3 regions of the Streptomyces sp. NPDC093225 genome follow, and region 1 is predicted to be linked to each of the others. Evidence: riboswitches for the same ligand, from Rfam matches in the RefSeq annotation. Region 1 holds a riboswitch; each other region holds the start of a gene.
The links. A riboswitch is a leader RNA that binds a small molecule or an ion and turns the genes downstream of it on or off. The one in region 1 is predicted to bind cyclic di-AMP.
Positions count from the first base shown of each region.

Region 1 (4,177 bases):
GTTCGGGCGGCCCTCGTCGCTGGGGCTGCGCAGCCGGTGGACGATGCTCCAGGCGGCGCGCAAGGGGCTCTTCGCGCAGATGGTCGTGGCGCCGCTGCTGCAGAAGCACCGGATCCTGACCCAGGTCTCGGGCGACCACCTGGAGGTCATCAAGCTGATCCCGCCGCTGGTCATCGACGAGGCGGACGTGGACCGGTTCGTGACCGCCTTCCGTGCGGTGATGGACGAGGCGCACGGTGGGGGCGGGCTGATGTGGGAGTTCGGGCGGATGCTGGTGAAGCAGGCGGTCAACGGCGGGCGGTGAGGGGGGGCGGGGAAGTGGCCGGGTGGGCGCGCGGGGGAGTCGGCGGCCGGGTGAGCACGCCGGGGAGGGCGGGTGACCCGCCTCCCCGGCGCGGCCGCGGGCCGCGGTGCGCTCAGACCAGCAGGCGGGCGCGCAGCCGCTCGCGGGTGTCGTGGGTGAGGCCGAGGCCCTCGGCCAGGTAGCCCTCGACGCCGCCCCAGGTCTCCTGGATGGCCCCGAACGCGCCCTCGAGGTACTCGACCCGGGCGTCGAACAGGGGGCTCAGCAGCCGCGTGACCTCGGGGGAGCGGGCCGGGACGCCGGGGCGCGGGCGGACCACGTAGCGGCGGTGCGGGGCGTTCGACTCGAGGTAGTCCGCCAGGATCGCGTCGCGTTCCACGCCGAGGGCGAGCAGGGTCACCGCCATCGACAGGCCGGCCCGGTCCTTGCCGGCCGCGCAGTGCATGAGCGCCGGCACGTTGTCCTCGGCGAGGGCGTGGACGATGCGGCCGTGCTCGGCGGTCCGGGTGCGCACGAGTCTGCGGTACCAGGCGACCATCCCGGCCTCGCCCTTGCCGTCGCCGAGTTCGGTGCGCAGCCGGACCACGTCCTCGGAGCGGACCGTGGCCCAGAACTCCTTCCCGTCGCCGACGTCGGAGAGCGGGATGCTGACGTGGCGGACGCCGGGGAGTTCGACGTCCCGGCCCTCGATGAGGGTGTCCTCTTCGTTGCGGAAATCGAAGATGGTGTGGAGTCCGAGTGATGCGAGATATTCCGCATCGTTTTCAGTGGCATGAGCGAGATGTCCGCTTCGGTACAGAAGTCCTGTACGTACGTGTCGTCCGTCGACGGTCGGAAGGCCGCCCACGTCGCGGAAGTTGCGCACTCCGGTCAGCTCCGGCTCGCCCGTGGGCGCCTGGGGTATCTGCTGGGTCACAAGGGACTCCTTGCGGCTCGAGTGATGTCCGAATTGCACTACTTGGCGTCAAGTTACCGCAATGTGGCGGCAGATGGAGCCCCTCTCGTGAGCAGGATCATACGGTGACCGTCTGTGGCCGGTATGGAAGCCTGAATTCCGTTCTGTGCAGGCCCGTTAAGACTGCGCAATAGACGGAGTGTGACCGGAATTCCGGCGATCATTCACCGGAGGGAATCCGCTCGGGAATTCGAAGCTTGTTCCGCTCCGAGGTGCTCGATTACGGTCGCGATCGATCCGGGCGGAACGCCAAATCCTGCCGCCGCCCGATGGACCGCACCCGATCACTCGTCCGGCAGGAGCGGGGGAACCAGTTACACCGCCGTTTCCGGATCTTTCTCCGGAGTTCCGGATCTCCGTCCGGGCTTCCGGATCTTCTTCCGGACGGCTCGGGGTGAAGTCGCGATCACACGCGGCCGGGCACCTCCAGCCCGAACCCGACAGCTCACCTCGCAGGCGCCGGAGAGGAATTCGCCATGCCCGGAAAGGGTAAGCACCGCCGACCGAAGTCCAGCCCGCTCGCCCGGGGCTTCGCCGCCGCCGGCACCGGCGGCGCCGCCCTCGCGCTGCCCCTGATCGGCGCCGCGGGCGCCCACGCCGCGGCTCCGGCCGCTGCTCCCGCCGCTGCTCCGGCCGTCGCTCCCGCGGCTGTGACGGCTGCGGTTGCGGCTCCGGCTCCGGCCGCGGCCCGGTCCACGTACACCGTCGTGCCCGGCGACTGCCTCTCGGAGATCGCCGCGGAGCACCACGTGGCGGGTGGCTGGCAGAAGCTGTACGCCGACAACCGCCGGGCCGTCGGCGCCGACCCGTCCCTGATCCACCCCGGTCTGGAGCTCAGCCTGGCCGGCCGGGGCGCTGCACCGGAGTCTCCCGCCGGGCACGGGGCCGGTACCGCGCCGAAGGCCGGTACCGGGTCGAAGACCGGGGCCCAGGCCGCTCCGAAGAAGGCCCCGGCTGCCGCGCAGCGGTCCGCCGCCCCGCAGACCGCCAGCCGCTCCGCCGCCCGCCCGGCCGCCGCGCCGGCGTCCGCCGCAGCCGCGGCCGCCGTCGCATCCGCCCCGAGCTTCGTCGTCCCGGTCAGCGCCGCCATCACCACCCCGTACCACCTGGGCGGCAGCATGTGGTCCAGCGGCTACCACACCGGCATCGACTTCGCGGTCGGCACCGGCACCTCCGTCCACGCCGTGGGCGCGGGCACCGTGGTCTCCGCCGGCTGGGCGGGCGCCTACGGCAACGAGGTGATCATCCGGCACGCCGACGGCCGCTACTCGCAGTACGGCCACCTGTCGTCGCTCAGCGTCTCGGCCGGCCAGACCGTGCGCGTGGGCGAGGTCGTCGGCCTCTCGGGTTCGACGGGCAACTCCACCGGCCCGCACCTGCACTTCGAGATCCGCACCGGTCCCAGCTACGGCCAGGACGTCGACCCGCTGGCCTACCTGAGGGCCAAGGGCGTCAACGTCTGAGGCGCGTTCCGGGGAGGGGGCGAGCGGCGGGGTCGGCACCGAGGAGGGGTGCCGGCGCCGCCGCTCGGTCCGGAGGGCGGGTCCGGTCGCGGGCGACGCTTTCCGGCCAAACTGACCGGGTGGTCCATATCACCCTGCGTCAACCCCTCCTTACGGTCGCGTAGGTCACATCCTTCGGTGAAGGATGTCGTTCCGTGGCAGGCGATTCGACACCATCAGCAGATCAGGCACCCGTAACTCCTCTTCCTCCCATCGGCTCCTACGCGGCGATCGGCGACAGCTTCACCGAGGGCGTCGGCGACCCCGGCCCCGACGGCGCCTTCGTCGGCTGGGCCGACCGGCTGGCCGTACTCCTGGCCGACCGGCTCCCCGAGCACGAGTTCCGGTACGCCAACCTCGCCGTCCGCGGCCGGCTCCTCGACCAGATCGTGGCCGAGCAGCTTCCGCGGGCCAAGGGGCTCGCCCCCGAGCTCGTCACCTTCTGTGCGGGCGGCAACGACATCATCCGGCCGGGCAGCGACCCCGACGCGGTCGCCGAGCGCTTCGAGGCGGCCGTGGCCGACCTCGTGGGCGCCGTCCCGACCGTGATGATCACCACGGGCTTCGACACCCGCGGCGTACCGGTCCTGCGCCACCTGCGCGGCAAGGTCGCCACGTACACCGCGCACGTCCGTGCCATCGCCGACCGTTACGACTGCCCGGTCCTCGACCTGTGGTCGCTCAAGTCCGTCCAGGACCGGCGCGCGTGGGACCACGACCGGCTCCACTTGTCCCCGGAGGGCCACACCCGGGTCGCGCTGCGGGCCGCCCAGGTCCTCGGGCTGGACGTACCGGCCGACCCCGACCAGCCCTGGCCGCCGGAGCAGCCGCGCGGCTCCGCCGAGGTCACCCGCGACAACATCCAGTGGGCGCGCGAGCACCTGGTGCCGTGGATCGGGCGCCGACTGCGCGGCGAGTCCTCGGGCGACAACGTGGAGCCCAAGCGCCCGGATCTGCTGCCGCTGTAGCGGGGTCGGTCCCGTGGGGTTCGGTTCCGGCCCCGGTGGGGTCGGGTGCCGGCCCCGGTGGGGTTCGGTGTCCGTGCGGACCGGGTGGGGCGACCACCCGACCGGGCCAAACGTGCTGTTCCGACCGGGCGAACGTGCCGGGCCGCCCGGGGCGGCCGGCATGACCGCCCCGGCCGGGGGGAACGGCCACGGTGAACCGGACGACCGGATTCCCGGCGGCTGGAATCCTTCGGCCGGGTCCCGCGTTGGGAAGGGCAGAGACACCCCGTCCACCCGCTCTCACCAGCACCCACCGTCCCAGGAGGCGCCTTGTCCGGCTCACGTTCCCTGCGAGCAGGGCTGCGCGCACTGCGGCCCGAGGCCTTCGGCGCGGATCCGTCCGGCGAACGGATGGAGCGCATCCGCCGCTCGCCGAACTTCGCCGACGGCGTCTTCCAGAACCCGCTCG
Region 1 is NZ_JBIVNX010000023.1:68,028-72,204, reverse strand. It holds gene ACIQCH_RS21620 (aspartate aminotransferase family protein) at 1-304, shown strand, start outside; gene ACIQCH_RS21615 (tyrosine-protein phosphatase) at 417-1,220, opposite strand; cyclic di-AMP (ydaO/yuaA leader) riboswitch at 1,527-1,731, shown strand; gene ACIQCH_RS21610 (LysM peptidoglycan-binding domain-containing M23 family metallopeptidase) at 1,736-2,722, shown strand; gene ACIQCH_RS21605 (SGNH/GDSL hydrolase family protein) at 2,917-3,729, shown strand; gene ACIQCH_RS21600 (MBL fold metallo-hydrolase) at 4,039-4,177, shown strand, end outside.

Region 2 (4,177 bases), on a different contig from region 1:
ACTGAAACCCGCCCTCCGGTCAGGGCCCGGACCGCTACCGTCGTGGCGTGTTCCGGGTCCTGTCTCGTGCGTCCATCGGGCTGCTCGCGGCCGCCGGAGTGCTGATCCTCGAACTCGTTCGGGAACAGACCGGCACCCAGGGGTTCCTCGTCGGCCTCGGTCTCGCCGTCCTGCCGGTGCCACCGCTGATGGCGGTGTTCCACTGGCTGGGGCGGACGCGGCCGGGGGGCGGCGTCTGGCCGCAGCACCTGTTCGCCTTCGTCTGGGGGGCCTGCGCCGCGGCGCTGATCGCCATAGTGGCGAACAGCTTCGCCACCCGGTGGATATCCGCGGCGGCCGACCCGGCGGAGGCCGACCTGCTGGGCTCCGTGGTGATCGCCCCGGTGGTGGAGGAGTTCGCGAAGGCGGGCGCGCTGCTGCTGGTGTTCCTGTTCCGGGGGCGGGAGTTCAGGGGGGTCGCGGACGGGATCGTGGTGGCCGGGTTCACCGCGACCGGCTTCGCGTTCACCGAGAACATCCTCTACCTCGGCAACGCCTTCGGGCAGGACCTGGGCACCGGTACGTCCGTCATGGGATCGGTGACCGCCGCGACCTTCTTCGTCCGGGCGGTGCTGTCGCCCTTCGCGCACCCGCTGTTCACGGTGTGGACCGGGCTCGGCTTCGGCTGGGCGGCGTACGGGTACGCGTACGGGCCGGGGCGGGGGGTCGGGCGCGGACGCCGGGCCCGGACCTGGCCGCCGGCGGCGGGGCTGGCGGCGGCCATGGCCGTGCACGCTCTGTGGAACAGCTCCTCGGAGTTCGGCGAGTACGGCTTCTACGTCGTCTACGGGACCGTGATGGTGCCGGTCTTCGGCCTGCTGGCGTGGCTGGCGGTGCGGACCCGGCGGTGGCCGGGGGCCGTCTTCGTCCCCGCTATGCGTTCACCCCGCGGTCGGCCAGCCAGGCCAGCGGGTCCGCCGTCGCTCCGTCGATCCGCACTTCGAGGTGCAGGTGGGGGCCGGTGACGTTGCCGGTGGCGCCGACCCGGCCGATGGTCTGGCCGGTCTCGACGGTGCCCGAGGCGACCGAGATCGAGGACAGGTGGCAGTACCAGAGCTCGGTGCCGTCCTGGAGCTTGAGGACGATGCGGTAGCCGTACGGGCCCGACCAGCCGGCGGAGGTGATGGTGCCGCCGTGCACGGCCTTGACCGGGGTGCCGGTCGGGGCGGCGAAGTCGAGGCCGGTGTGGTGGCCGGAGGACCACATCGAGCCGGCGTCGCCGTAGTGCGAGGTCAGCGTGTACGAGGAGGTGGGGAGGGTGTAGGAGCCGGCCAGCTTCGCGAGCCGCTCCTTCTCCGCCTTCTCCGCGGCGGCCTTCTCCTCGGCGGCCTTCTCGGCAGCGGCCTTCGCGGCGGCCGCGGCCTCGGCCTGCTCGCGGGCCGCCTCGGCCTCCGCCTTCGCCTTGGCCGCGGCGGCCTCCTCGGCGGCGCGCTGGGCGGCGGCCTTGGCCTCGGCGGCCGCGGCGTCGGCCTGCGACTCGGCCTGCTGGAGGATCCGGTTGCGCAGCGCCTCGCCGGCGTCGGTGCCCCGCGCGGCCTGGGCGGGGGTGACCCCGGCGCCGGTGAGCGGGGCTGCGACGGCGGTGGTGGTCCCGGGTGCGTCCGCGTGGCCGGTGAGCGCGTCGGGGAGGACGTCGGGCAGCTCGTCCGGGAGCAGCGAGGGGATGGATATCGCGACCGGGGGCTTGTCCTGGGCGGTGGCGATGCCACCCGCGCCGACGGCGGCGATGATGCCGACGCCGAGGACGGTGGAGCTGCGGGCCAGGCCGTTGCGCTGCTTGACGACGCGGTGGCGGCCGCCGGCGGGGCGTACGGAGTCCTCGGTGGGGTTCCACTCGCCCCACGCGCCGGCGCCCTCGGGGGCGGCGGGGTCCGTGGAGGACGGGGGGATGTCGGCGGCAGGCCCGTTGGACGCCACGGGGGCGCTCCTTTCCTTCCTTCTTCGCCTACCGGGTTAGCTGACGGGTTCGGAGCAGGAAGGTCTCCTACGGGCCGGCGGGCCCGATGCACCCCATGGTGGTGGTTCCCCGGTTCCCTCACGGGATTCGGCGCGCACGCGCGCGGTGCCGTCACTGACGACGGCTGGGACAGCCGCGCTGCGTTATCGAACGGTAATAGACAACGGTGAGTGATTCCAAGCGCCGCGCCATGATCCTTCCGGTCAACTCAGCAGTACGTGACCGACTTTGGCCACGACTTATGCCCTACCACAGGAAAAATAGGGACGAGTTGCCGCCCCGGAGGGTCTCCGCGCGGCCGGATCCCACCCCTGACGCACCTTCAGCAGCTGTGCGGAGCGCGCCCTTTCGGCTACGGAACGTGGTGGACGGTGCGCGGACACGACGAAGGCCCGGATCCCATGGATCCGGGCCTTCGTCTTCAGTAGCGGGGACAGGATTTGAACCTGCGACCTCTGGGTTATGAGCCCAGCGAGCTACCGAGCTGCTCCACCCCGCGTCGGTGACACCAGCTTACGCCATCCGAGCGGGTGCTCGGCACCACCTCCGCGGGGCGGCCCGCCGCGGCGGCCGCGGAGCCCGGTCCGACCCGGGCCCCGCGGCCGCCGGAAGGGCCGTCAGACCTGCGCCCAGCCGCGCAGCGCCGGGTGCCGCAGCACCTGGTCCACCACCGCCCGGGCCGCGGCCGCCCCGCCCGGCCCCGGCGGGACCGCCGGGGGCGCCGGGGTCGCCGGGGGCGTGAGGCTCAGGGTCGCCCAGCCGGCCGCGCACTCCCGCAGGGTGGCGCGCCACCCTGCGGGCAGCAGCGCGATCAGCCGTACGGCGGCCGTCTCGGCGGCGGCCCCGGCCGGGGCCAGGTCGGTGACCTCGATGCGCACCAGGGTGCTCGTCCCGTACGCGCCGGGCGCCGGAGCGGTCATCGTCCGGCGGCCACGGGCAGGCCGAGCGCGTCCAGGAAGGGCAGCGCGGGCCGGTCCGCACCCGCCAGCGCGCCCAGCACGGCCAGCACGCCGGCGGCACCGGTGGCCAGGTCCGCCGACAGCCGCAGCGAGTGCTCGCCGAGGAACGCCAGCCGGCCGTCGTGCGGTACGGCGTGCCAGCCCAGGCCCGCGAACTGCGCCCGCAGGGTGTCCCGGGCGGCGGTGCTGCCGTCGAAGGTGTGCAGCAGCGCCGCCATGGCGCCGGCCCGGCCGGTGTAGAGGCCGATGCCGGGGTGGTAGTCCGTGGTCAGGTCGGTGCGCATCGCCTCGTAGACCGCGGTGAGCTCCGGGTCCTGCCGGTGCCGCAGCAGCTCGTGCAGGGCGATGACCTGGCCGGCGCTGCCGCAGGCGATGTGCGGCCCGCGCCAGGGCGCCTGCTCCAGCACCTCGGGCCCGCCGGGCAGCCGGCCCGACTCGGTGAGGTCGTGGCGCAGGATGCGGGCGGCCGCCTCGACCAGCCGCTCGTCCGCGACCGGTCCGCCCGCCTCCCGGGCCAGCTGGTCGTGCACCCGCAGCAGGAACAGCGCCTGGCCGGCGCCCCCGTAGAGCAGGCCCGGCAGGTGCCGCTTGGCCTTGCGGTCGGCGGCGGCCTCCGGGTCGGCCACGGGCAGGTCCGCGGCACCCATCAGGATCCGCTCGGCCAGGGTGACCGCCAGGATCCGGGCGTCCTCGGCGCGTCCCAGGGCGAGCAGCGCCAGGCCCAGTCCGGCCGTACCGGAGTTGAGGCCGTCCCCGGCCTCGTCGCAGGGCAGCGCGGCCGCGCGGTCCATGAACTCCGCGGCCTCGGCGTGGCGGCCGAGCCCGGCCAGCACGCAGGCGATGCCCGAGAGCCCGTCGTACAGGCCCGGGCGCGGGTCCTCCAGTTCGCGGGCGGCGGTGACCAGCCAGTCCACGTGCTCCTCGGGCACCGGCAGGCCCGCGTTGTGCAGGGCCCACAGCACGCCCGCGGCACCGTGCGCCACCGCGACCCCGCCACCGGGGTGCGCGAACTGCTCGATGTCGCCGGGGAAGAGCCGGTCGGTGCGCTCGGGGGTGGCGGTGGCCAGGATGCCCTCGCCCACCCGCTCGGCCAGGGCGGCCAGCCCCTCCGCCTCGACCAGCGCGTCGGGCGCGGCCGCGGGCAGGCTCCACAGCGGCCGGACCACGTCCGCCGCCCCGGGCAGTTCCAGCTCGGCGCCGAGGGCGAGCTCCGCGCGCACCC
Region 2 is NZ_JBIVNX010000003.1:17,934-22,110, forward strand. It holds gene trmB (tRNA (guanosine(46)-N7)-methyltransferase TrmB) at 1-5, shown strand, start outside; partial or broken gene ACIQCH_RS04040 (PrsW family intramembrane metalloprotease) at 48-887, shown strand; gene ACIQCH_RS04045 (M23 family metallopeptidase) at 913-1,956, opposite strand; cyclic di-AMP (ydaO/yuaA leader) riboswitch at 1,967-2,099, opposite strand; tRNA gene ACIQCH_RS04050 (tRNA-Met) at 2,422-2,495, opposite strand; gene ACIQCH_RS04055 (hypothetical protein) at 2,614-2,916, opposite strand; gene lanKC (class III lanthionine synthetase LanKC) at 2,913-4,177, opposite strand, start outside.
Region 2: another riboswitch for cyclic di-AMP. It lies ahead of ACIQCH_RS04045 (M23 family metallopeptidase); the one in region 1 lies ahead of ACIQCH_RS21610 (LysM peptidoglycan-binding domain-containing M23 family metallopeptidase).

Region 3 (4,177 bases), on a different contig from region 1:
CTGATCCACCGCAAACGGGACGATCTGGGCGACGACCTGATCTCCGGTCTCATCCGGGCCAGCGACCACGGCGAGCACCTCACGGAGAACGAGGCCGCCGCGATGGCCTTCATCCTGCTCTTCGCGGGCTTCGAGACGACCGTCAACCTCATCGGGAACGGCCTGCACTCCCTCTTCATGAACCCCCGCGAGCGCGACCGGCTGCAGGCCTCCCTCGCCGCCGGCGAGACGGACCTGCTGGCCACGGGCGTCGAGGAGCTCCTCCGCTACGACGGCCCGGTCGAGCTCGCCACGTGGCGGTTCGCCACCGAGCCCCTGACCCTCGGCGGGCAGTCGGTCGGCACCGGCGACCCGGTACTGGTCGTGCTCGCGGCGGCCGACCGCGACCCGGCGCGCTTCGCCGAACCCGACACCCTCGACCTCGCCCGCTCCGACAACCAGCACCTCGGCTACGGCCACGGCATCCACTACTGCCTCGGCGCGCCGCTCGCGCGCCTGGAGGGGCAGACCGCGCTGGCCACGCTCCTGACGCGCCTGCCCGACCTGCGACTCGCCGTCGAGCCGGCCGAACTCCGCTGGCGGGGCGGGCTCATCATGCGCGGGCTGCGCACCCTCCCGGTCACCTTCACGCCGGAAGGAGCGTGACGGTTCCCTTAAGGAAGATTTCCCTCCGGAAACCGGCCCGAGGGGCGCCGTGCGCCGCGCCGGGGGGACGTAACGGGCTCAACTGGGCGCCGATAGACGGCCCGTAGGGATTCCGACACGGAGCGGAACTGAGCATTCCTCAGTTTCGTGATCTCAACGTGATCTGCGCTGCATCGACTTGTGACATCCGTTCGAACCCGGCTAGGTTCGCGGTCGCCCCCTTGCCGCCACGAAAGGCCCTCACGCATGCGCTCCGGTAACGGCCGCCACCGTCGGCCCCGCCAGGCCCCCGCGATCGTCGTCACGGCTGGAGTCACCGGCTCCGCCCTCGCGCTGCCGCTGCTCGCGGCCACCAGCGCCTCCGCCGCCGACACCACCACCTGGGACAAGGTCGCCGAGTGCGAGAGCGGCGGCGCCTGGAGCGCCGACCTCGGCAACGGCTTCTACGGCGGACTGCAGTTCACCCAGGAAGTCTGGGAGGGCAACGGCGGCCTCGCCTACGCCGCCCGTGCCGACCTCGCCAGTCGTTCGCAGCAGATCACCGTCGGCGAGCGGGTGCTCGCCGCCCAGGGCCCGTCGGCCTGGCCGATGTGCGCGGGCCCGGCCGGCCTGACGAAGGGCGGCCCGAAGGCCAAGGTCGACGCCGGCCTGGAGGACGAGGGCAAGCCGGTCACCCCGGCCCCGGTCCGCCCCGACCAGGGCACGGAGACCCCGGCCGAGCCGACCGAGCCCGCCGCCCCGGGCACCCCGAGCCCCGGCGCCACCACGCCGACGACGCCCTCGACGCCGACGACGCCCGCGACCCCGGGCGGTCCGACGGACCCCGCCTCGCCGTCCGCGCCCACGACGCCGGGGACTCCCGGTACCCCCGGCACGCCGGGCACGCCGGGCACGCCGGGCACGCCCACCGTCCCCGGTACGCCCGGTACGCCCGGTACGCCCGGCACCCCCGACGTCCCGACCGGCACCCCGGGCACCCCCGGCACCCCCGAGACCCCGACCGGCACCCCGTCGGACCCCGGCCAGACCGCCGACGGCGCCACCGGCAAGCACCGCGGCACCCCGGCCCTCGAGGGACCCGGAACCGAATCGGACATATTCGCCGCAACGGGACGTCACGCCGCGAATGATGACCCGGGTGCAGCTGACGGCGCGTCCGGGAACGACGTCTCCACCCTTACGGAGACCACCACCGACCCGACGTACACCGTGCAGCCCGGCGACAGCCTCTCGGAGATCGCGGACGAGAAGGGCCTCAAGGGCGGCTGGGATGCCCTCTACAAGGCGAACGAGCAGCTCATCGGGGATGACGCGGACCTCATCAAGCCGGGACAGAGCCTCCACCTCGGGCAGAAGTAGGGGCAGTTCGGGCGCAGTCGGGACACCCGGTACGCGTTGAATGTCCGGGTTTGGCGCGAGTGAGACATGAGTCTCAGGCCGTCAACTGGCGTGTTGCGTCCGGGAGGTGTGCGCAAGCCCCCTCCCACCTGCGCAAACGCCGGTTCCCGGAAGGCAAGTACGAGCGGTTTCTCCCCGATGTCCCACCTTGAACATCGGGGAGACCTCTGCCTACGGTCTGACCGCTCGCCACCGCGAGCCCCTTCGACCGCACGCCGAGTCCTGCCACCGGACGCAAGGGAACAGTCGACGCGTAAGCGCCGTAGGCAGGAGCGGGGGACCCAAGATTTTTGCCGGGCCCGGCCGTTGAGAGACGGTCACGGAACCGGCTAGGGGTGAAGCCACGCGCTAGGTCGCGAGGCCGGGCAACTCACTCGCCCGAACCCGACAGCTCACCTCGCAGGCGTCGGTGAGGAGACCTTCCATGCTGTCTTCCAGCAAGGGCAAGCACCGCCGTGCGTCCAAGGCCGCCCGTACCGCCGCCCTCGTCGGCGTCGCCGGTGCGGTCGTCGCCGCTCCGCTGATGGCCGCCGGTTCGGCCAGCGCCGCCACCGCTTCCGAGTGGGACCGCGTCGCGCAGTGCGAGTCCGGTGGCAACTGGTCCATCAACACCGGCAACGGCTACTACGGCGGCCTGCAGTTCTCCGCGTCCACCTGGGCGGCGTACGGCGGCACCTCCTACGCCCCGCAGGCCAACCAGGCCTCCAAGTCCCAGCAGATAGCCGTGGCCGAGAAGGTTCTGGCCGCCCAGGGCAAGGGTGCCTGGCCGAGCTGCGGCGTGGGCCTGTCCGGCGCCTCCTACAAGGGCTCCGACGGCTCCACGTCCACGAAGTCCTCCAAGAGCTCCAAGTCCTCGAAGTCGACCGCGAAGAAGAGCACCCGCTCCTCCGAGTCGACCCCGACGACCCGCTCCGCCCGCACCTCCGAGGCCCCGAAGCCGGCGTCCTCCGGCGTCATCAAGAAGGGCGACGGCTCCTACGAGGTGAAGGCCGGCGACACCCTCGGCACCATCGCCGACGCCCAGCAGGTCAAGGGCGGCTGGGAGAAGCTCTTCGAGCTCAACAAGGACATCGTCACCGATGCCGACCTGATCTACCCGGGCCAGATGCTGAAGCTCTCCTGACCGGAGCCGAAGCCCTCTGAGCGGCTCTCGAAGCTCTCCTGAGCGGAGATCTGCTCACCCGGTGCAAGCACGTCCGCCCGGCGCGTCCTCCCCCCGACGCGCCGGGCGGACGTATGTTCGGCGCAGCCCGGGGGTCCCCGAAAGGCCGTCAGGGCCTCCGGAGTGCTCTTGATCAAGGGCCGTATGTCCTGGAAGGCGGGTATTCAGCCCCTTTTTCGTCCCAGGACCCGGGCGGTCGGCTGGCCGATGCCCCGGAGCCGGTTAGGCTCTAGTCCGGCTGGGTCGGTCCCACGGCCCAGGCGCCACCGCACACCTAGCGTCACATCCCAGAAGGAGATGCTCGTGCCGTCCATCGACGTCGTCGTAGCCCGGGAAATCCTGGACTCCCGAGGCAACCCCACGGTCGAGGTCGAGGTCGGCCTCGACGACGGCAGCACCGGCCGTGCTGCCGTTCCCTCCGGTGCCTCCACCGGTGCGTTCGAGGCCATTGAGCTCCGCGACGGGGACCCGAACCGCTACCAGGGCAAGGGCGTCGAGAAGGCCGTCCTCGCCGTCATCGAGCAGATCGGCCCCGAGCTGGTCGGCTACGACGCCACCGAGCAGCGCCTGATCGACCAGGCCATGTTCGACCTGGACGCGACCGACAACAAGGGCTCGCTCGGCGCCAACGCGATCCTCGGCGTCTCCCTGGCCGTGGCGCACGCCGCGTCCGAGGCCTCGGACCTGCCGCTGTTCCGCTACCTCGGCGGCCCGAACGCGCACCTGCTGCCCGTTCCGATGATGAACATCCTGAACGGCGGCTCGCACGCCGACTCCAACGTGGACATCCAGGAGTTCATGATCGCCCCGATCGGCGCGGAGTCCTTCTCCGAGGCCCTGCGCTGGGGCACCGAGGTCTACCACACCCTCAAGTCCGTGCTGAAGTCCAAGGGCCTGTCCACCGGCCTCGGCGACGAGGGCGGCTTCGCCCCGAACCTGGGCTCCAACCGCGAGGCCCTGGACCTCATCCTC
Region 3 is NZ_JBIVNX010000006.1:40,478-44,654, reverse strand. It holds gene ACIQCH_RS08255 (cytochrome P450) at 1-645, shown strand, start outside; gene ACIQCH_RS08250 (transglycosylase family protein) at 892-2,004, shown strand; cyclic di-AMP (ydaO/yuaA leader) riboswitch at 2,292-2,464, shown strand; gene ACIQCH_RS08245 (transglycosylase family protein) at 2,468-3,166, shown strand; gene eno (phosphopyruvate hydratase) at 3,503-4,177, shown strand, end outside.
Region 3: another riboswitch for cyclic di-AMP. It lies ahead of ACIQCH_RS08245 (transglycosylase family protein); the one in region 1 lies ahead of ACIQCH_RS21610 (LysM peptidoglycan-binding domain-containing M23 family metallopeptidase).